Regions from separate parts of the Pseudomonas sp. PSKL.D1 genome, predicted to be linked through region 2. Evidence: predicted binding sites of a transcription regulator. Region 2 holds the regulator's gene; the other holds the start of a gene.

Region 1 (3,313 bases), 730 kb from region 2:
GTAATGCGACGGAAACAAAAAAGACGCCGCTACCCGGCCCACTGATGGGGAGGGAGAGCGACGTCTTTGTCGGGGAGTTGACTGGGGCAACCGCCGTTGGCTACCGGTGAGGTTCATGCAGCAAAAGCCGGGCCAGCTTTGCAATGCGATCAGTGTGGGAGCGGGCATTCCTTTCAACTAACCAAGCATCTCGTGCATGGCAATGATCTGCTCGGCCACCTGGATCAGCTTCTGCTGGCGGCTCATGGCCTGGCGCCGCATCAGCGTATAGGCCTGCTCTTCGTTGCAGTCCTTCATCTTCATCAACAAGCCTTTGGCCTGCTCGATGCGCTTGCGCTCGGCCAATTGCTGGTCGCGCGCCTGTAGCTGGGCTTTTAGCGCCTGGTCGCTCTCGAAGCGGGCCATGGCCACATCCAGGATCGGCCGCAGCCGCGCGGCATGGATGCCCTCGACAATATAAGCACTGACCCCGGCCTTGATCGCCTGGCGCATCACGCCCGGGTCGTGCTCATCAGTGAACAGCACGATCGGACGTGGCTGGTCGCGGCTGACCATCACCACCTGCTCCATCACGTCCCGATCGGGTGAATCGGTATCGATCAGCACCACGTCCGGGTGCACCGTTTCGACGCAGGCGGGCAGGTCGATGGTCAAATCCGGCGCTTCGATCACCTCAAACCCGGCTTCCCGTAGCGCGGCCTTGAGGCGCCCCACCTTCTTTTGCGTATCGTCTATCAGCAGAATTCGCAGCATGGCCATGGCCCTCAGCAACCCACACGGGCATCGGGTGAGTCACCCAAGGCATGTAAACGGAAACTGCGGGCATAGGCGTAGGGGGCGCTGCCGTCCCAGCGCGTGCCGTCAATCAGCAGGCTGCTGCGCATGGGCAGGTCGGGGGCAGCAATGCCCAGCGCTTGCGCGGCTTGCCGGTACAGCCCCAGTTGCTGTACCTGGGTGGCCACGGCAAGGTAGTCGGGGTCTTCACGCAGCAGGCCCCAGCGACGGAACTGGGTCATGAACCACATGCCGTCGGACAGATAGGGCATGTTGGCCCGGCCCTGGTCGAACAGGCGCAGGGCGTGGTGGTCTTGCCAGTGATTGCCCAGGCCGTCTTGATAGTCACCAAGCAGCCGTGGTTCGATGTTTTCCACCGAAGTGTCCAGGTAGGCACTGCTGCTGAGCAATTGCGCAGTGCTGCGGCGGTTTTCCTGGCTTTGCTCGATGAAGCGGCTGGCAGCGAGGATCGCCTTGATCAAGGCGCGGGCGCTGTTGGGGTATTGCTCGGCGAAGTGGCGGGCGCAGGCCAGCACCTTTTCCGGGTGGTCGGGCCAGATCGACTGGCTGGTGGCCAGGGTAAAGCCCTGGCCTTGGGCCACGGCAGCGGCGCACCACGGCTCCCCTGCACAGAAACCGTCGATGCGTCCTGCCTGAATGTGCGCGGCCATTTGTGCGGGCGGCACGACCACGCTGTTGACGTCGTGCAGCGGGTGGATGCCTTGGCTGGCCAGCCAGTAATACAGCCACATGGCGTGGGTGCCGGTGGGGAAGGTCTGGGCGAAGGTCAGTCGTGCGCCATGCTGGTGCACCTGACGTGCCAGTGCCTCAGGGCTGGTCACGCCTTTGCGTTGCAGCGCAGGCGAGAGGTTGATGGCCTGGGCATTCTGGTTCAGGCCCATGAGTACGGCCATATCGCTGGCCGGTACGCCACCGATGCCCAGGTGAACGGCGTACACAAGCCCGTACAGGCAGTGGGCGGCATCCAGTTCGCCACTGGCCAGTTTGTCGCGCAGCCCCGCCCACGAGCCCTGACGCTTGAGGTTGAGGGTCAGGCCTTGTTGCTGGGCAAAACCCTGGGTGGCGGCCACCACCACCGATGCGCAATCGGTGAGGGCCATGAAACCGATGTCGAGGCTGGGTTTTTCCGGTGCATCGCTGCCGTTGACCCAGGCCAGGGGTGCTGTGTTCACGCGGTGTCCTCGCCCGTACTGATAAGGCTGTGTGCAAGGGAAGTAGCAACCCATGTGCCAAGGCCCTGTCCTGCCGGGCGCGCGCTGGCTATAATCGCCCCCTCACTCTCCCCAGAGCCTTGCCCGCCCATGTATACCCTGGCCCGCCAGCTGCTGTTCAAGCTTTCCCCGGAAACTTCCCACGACCTGTCCCTGGACCTGATCGGCGCCGGTGGCCGCCTCGGGCTCAACGGCGTGCTGTGCAAGCAGCCGGCGGCATTGCCGGTGACCGTGATGGGCTTGAACTTCGCCAACCCGGTGGGCCTGGCCGCTGGCCTGGACAAGAACGGCGCGGCCATCGACGGCTTCGCCCAGCTGGGCTTCGGCTTTGTCGAGATCGGCACGGTGACCCCGCGCCCGCAGCCGGGCAACCCCAAGCCACGCCTGTTCCGCCTGCCCGAAGCCACTGCAATCATCAACCGCATGGGTTTCAACAACCTGGGTGTCGACCACCTGTTGGAGCGCGTGCGGGCCTCGCGTTATGACGGCGTGCTGGGTATCAACATCGGCAAGAACTTCGATACCCCGGTCGAGCGTGCGGTGGACGACTACCTCATCTGCCTGAACAAGGTGTACAGCGCAGCCAGCTACATCACCGTCAACGTCAGCTCGCCCAACACTCCGGGCCTGCGCAGCCTGCAGTTTGGCGACTCGCTCAAGCAGTTGCTCGATGCCCTGGCCGAGCGCCGTGAGCAGTTGGCCACCGAGCATGGCAAGCGAGTGCCGCTGGCCATCAAGATCGCGCCGGACATGAGCGACGCAGAAACCGCGCTGGTAGCTGCTGCGCTGGTGGAGTCGGGAATGGACGCGGTGATCGCCACCAACACCACCCTGGGGCGCGAAGGGGTTGAAGGCCTGGCGTTTGGCGGTGAAGCCGGCGGCCTGTCGGGTGCGCCGGTGCTGCAAAAGAGCACCCACATCGTCAAGGTGCTGGCCGGCGAACTGGGTGGCAAGCTGCCGATCATTGCGGCGGGCGGTATTACTGAAGGCCGCCATGCGGCCGAGAAGATTGCGGCCGGTGCAAGCCTGGTGCAGATCTATTCGGGCTTCATCTATAAAGGGCCGGCGCTGATTCGTGAGGCAGTGGATGCCATTGCGGCAATGCCTCGCTGATCTGACGGAATAAAAAAGGGCCCCATCTAGGGGCCCCTGGGCCGTAGCCCGCCGCCCGGATAGGGCGCGCATGGTGACTCGAATTCAGTGTCCTCGTTCAGCCAACGGCGTGATTTTCGTTGAGTCTATGGATGCCAGCGGTGCCAGTCATTCCGTCCCAGTTATCACCGCGACCTTCACGCCAGCCGTTGATC
Region 2 (3,313 bases):
AAGCACGTCACACTGGATATGGCGTGCGCGCGCCTCTTCCAGCAGCTCCGGGAAGCGCGACAGGTGGCTTGGCAGGTTACGCGCATCAATGCTCACAGCCACTTTGGGCTGCATCAACTCGGTGTTGATCAACGCATTCTCGGCCAGTTGAGGCAGCAGCCCCGCTGGCAGGTTGTCGATGACGTAATAGCCGTTGTCTTCCAGTACATCGAGGGCGGTACTCTTGCCGGAGCCGGACCGGCCGCTAACGATGATCAGGCGCATGTTCAGTGCTCGTTCTGTACGTCCAGGACTACCTGGAACAGGGCCTTGCTGCTGTCTGCAGCACGCAGGCGCTCGCGAACCTCCTTGCGATCCAGCATGCTGGCAATCTGGCGCAGCAGCTCCAGATGGGCGTCGGTGGCAGCTTCTGGCACCAGCAGGACGAACAGCAGGTCGACCGGGGCGCCATCAATGGCGTCGTAGTCAATCGGAGCATCCAGGTGGAGCAGGGCGCTGACGGGTGCAATGCAACCTTCCAGCCGGCAGTGGGGAATGGCGATGCCGTTGCCAAAACCGGTGGAGCCAAGCTTTTCGCGGGCGATCAGCTTGTCGAAGACGTTTTGCATCTCCAGCTCGGGTACTTGTTCGGCAATCAGGGTGGCGACCTTTTCCAGGGCGCGCTTCTTGCTGCCGCCCGGCACGTTCACCAGGGAACGGCCGGGGGTCAGGATGGTTTCAAGTCGGATCATGGATGAGAGGGATCAGCGTGCAGCTGCACCTTGCAGCAGGCTTTGCTGTTTTTCCTTGTGTTTTTTCAGTTGGCGGTCGAGCTTGTCGGCCAAGGCGTCGATTGCTGCATACATGTCTTCGTGTTCGGCGTTGGCAACCACTTCACCGCCGGGAATCTGCACGGTCGCTTCGACCTTCTGCTGCAGCTTCTCGACCTTCATGATGACCTGCACGTTGGTGATCCTGTCGAAGTGACTCTCCACCCGGGCGAGCTTTTCAAGCACGTAATCGCGCAGCGGCTGGGTGACTTCTACATGCTGTCCACTGATATTGACTTGCATACAGCTTCTCCTTTGTTGCCCGTGCATAAAGAGGCAGATATTGCACCTGCCCCACAAACGCTGTGGCACATCCAGGGGCTACATCAGTCGCTTGCGTTCGCTCGACGGTGCGATGCCGAGGGACTCACGGTACTTGGCGACGGTGCGACGGGCGACCTGGATGCCTTGTGCCTCCAGTAAACCAGCGATCTTGCTGTCACTCAATGGCTTTTTCGCATTTTCCGCGGCAACCAGTTTCTTGATGATCGCGCGGATCGCTGTAGACGAGCACTCTCCGCCTTCGGCGGTGCTCACGTGGCTCGAGAAAAAGTATTTCAGTTCGTAGATGCCGCGTGGGGTGTGCATGTATTTCTGCGTGGTCACCCGCGAAATGGTCGACTCGTGCATGCCCACCGCTTCCGCAATATCGTGAAGCACCAATGGCTTCATTGCCTCGTCGCCGTGGTCCAGGAAGCCGCGCTGGTGCTCGACGATCTGGGTGGCAACCTTCATCAGCGTTTCATTGCGGCTTTGCAGGCTTTTGATGAACCAGCGCGCTTCCTGCAACTGGTTGCGCATGAAAGTGTTGTCGGCACTGGTGTCGGCACGGCGTACGAAACCGGCATATTGCGGGTTGACCCGCAGGCGCGGCACCGCCTCCTGATTGAGCTCAACCAGCCAACGGTCGCTGTCCTTGCGTACGATCACGTCAGGGACCACGTACTCCGGCTCACTCGACTCGATTTGCGAGCCTGGGCGCGGGTTGAGGGTTTGAACCAGTTCGATGACCTGGCGCAGTTCGTCCTCTTTCAGCTTCATGCGGCGCATCAGCTGGCTGTAGTCGCGGCTGCCGAGCAGGTCGATGAAGTCGGTAACCAGGCGCTTGGCTTCGGTCATCCAGGGCGTGCTGGCGGGAAGCTGGCGCAGTTGCAGCAGCAGGCATTCACCCAGGGTGCGAGCACCGACGCCGGCAGGTTCGAACTGCTGAATGCGGTGCAGTACTGCTTCGATTTCGTCCAGCTCGATGTCGAGCTCCGGATCAAAGCCGGCACAGATTTCGTCGAGGGATTCTTCGAGGTAGCCCTGGTCGTTGATGCAGTCGATCAGGGTGACGGCGATCAGCCGATCCGTGTCCGACATCGGTGCCAGGTTCAGCTGCCACAGCAGGTGGGTCTGCAGGCTTTCGCCAGCGGATGTGCGGGTGGTGAAGTCCCACTCGTCGTCATCGTTGCTTGGCAGGCTGCTGGCGCTGGTCTGGTAGATGTCCTCCCAGGCCGTATCTACCGGGAGTTCATTGGGGATTCGCTCGCTCCACTCGCCGTCCTCCAGGTTATCTGCGCTGGGGGTGCTTTCCTGGAAGCTGTTGTCCTGGACTTCGGCGGCCGGCTTGTTCTCGGCGTTATCCGCCATCGGGTCGCTGTTGTCGAAGTCGTCGCCGTCTTCCTGACGTTCGAGCATCGGGTTGGACTCCAGCGCTTCCTGGATTTCCTGCTGAAGGTCCAGGGTGGAAAGCTGCAGGAGACGGATGGCCTGTTGCAACTGCGGGGTCATCGTCAGTTGCTGGCCCATTTTTAGGACGAGCGATGGTTTCATGGCAGGGGCTAAATACCTTGTTCGCCGGCGCGCATGCGCCATCCACTACACGGGCGCCGAGGCGCCAGAATCAAGCAAGTTTTATGCCTTAAAATGTAGCGTTTGCCTAGAGTGCTGTAACAACTTAAGCCCCGTCCGGGCATAAATGCCAGCGCTCCAGGCGCGCTACCGGGGTCAGAGGCGGAACTCGTGACCCAGGTAGACTTCCTTGACCAGCTCGTTGGCCAGGATGGTCTCGGCATCGCCTTCGGCGATCAGTTGGCCATCGTTGACGATGTAGGCGGTCTCGCAGATATCCAGGGTTTCACGCACGTTGTGGTCGGTGATCAGCACCCCGATGCCCTTGGCCTTGAGGTGATGGATGATCTGCTTGATGTCGCCCACCGAAATCGGGTCGACGCCTGCGAACGGTTCGTCCAGCAGGATGAATTTCGGTGCGGTGGCCAGGGCGCGGGCGATTTCCACCCGGCGGCGCTCACCACCGGACAGGCTCATGCCGAGGTTGTCGCGGATGTGGCTGATGTGAAACTCCTGCAGCAGGCTTTCCAGCTCTTTGCGCCGGCCTTCACGGTCCAGATCCTGGCGTGTTTCGAGGATCGCCATGATGTTGTCGGCAACTGACAGCTTGCGGAAGATGGAAGCTTCCTGCGGCAGGTAACCGATGCCCGCGCGAGCGCGGCCGTGCATGG

The links. The regulator sigma-54, encoded in region 2, starts transcription at its own class of promoters, with help from an activator protein. The targets are predictions, from matches to a motif close to ANTGGCATNNANNTTGCTNT.
Region 1: PVV54_RS17855 (CmpA/NrtA family ABC transporter substrate-binding protein) is a predicted target of sigma-54. The motif match lies at 2,010-2,029, and genes of this name have one in related genera.

What each region holds. Positions count from the first base shown of each region.
Region 1 is NZ_CP118607.1:4,050,662-4,053,974, reverse strand. Features, by position in the region: gene PVV54_RS17860 (ANTAR domain-containing response regulator) at 178-753, opposite strand; gene PVV54_RS17855 (CmpA/NrtA family ABC transporter substrate-binding protein) at 765-1,967, opposite strand; gene PVV54_RS17850 (quinone-dependent dihydroorotate dehydrogenase) at 2,097-3,119, shown strand; gene rmf (ribosome modulation factor) at 3,217-3,313, opposite strand, start outside.
Region 2 is NZ_CP118607.1:4,780,396-4,783,708, reverse strand. Features, by position in the region: gene rapZ (RNase adapter RapZ) at 1-264, opposite strand, end outside; gene ptsN (PTS IIA-like nitrogen regulatory protein PtsN) at 267-731, opposite strand; gene hpf (ribosome hibernation-promoting factor, HPF/YfiA family) at 744-1,052, opposite strand; gene PVV54_RS21370 (RNA polymerase factor sigma-54) at 1,131-2,624, opposite strand; gene lptB (LPS export ABC transporter ATP-binding protein) at 2,799-3,313, opposite strand, start outside.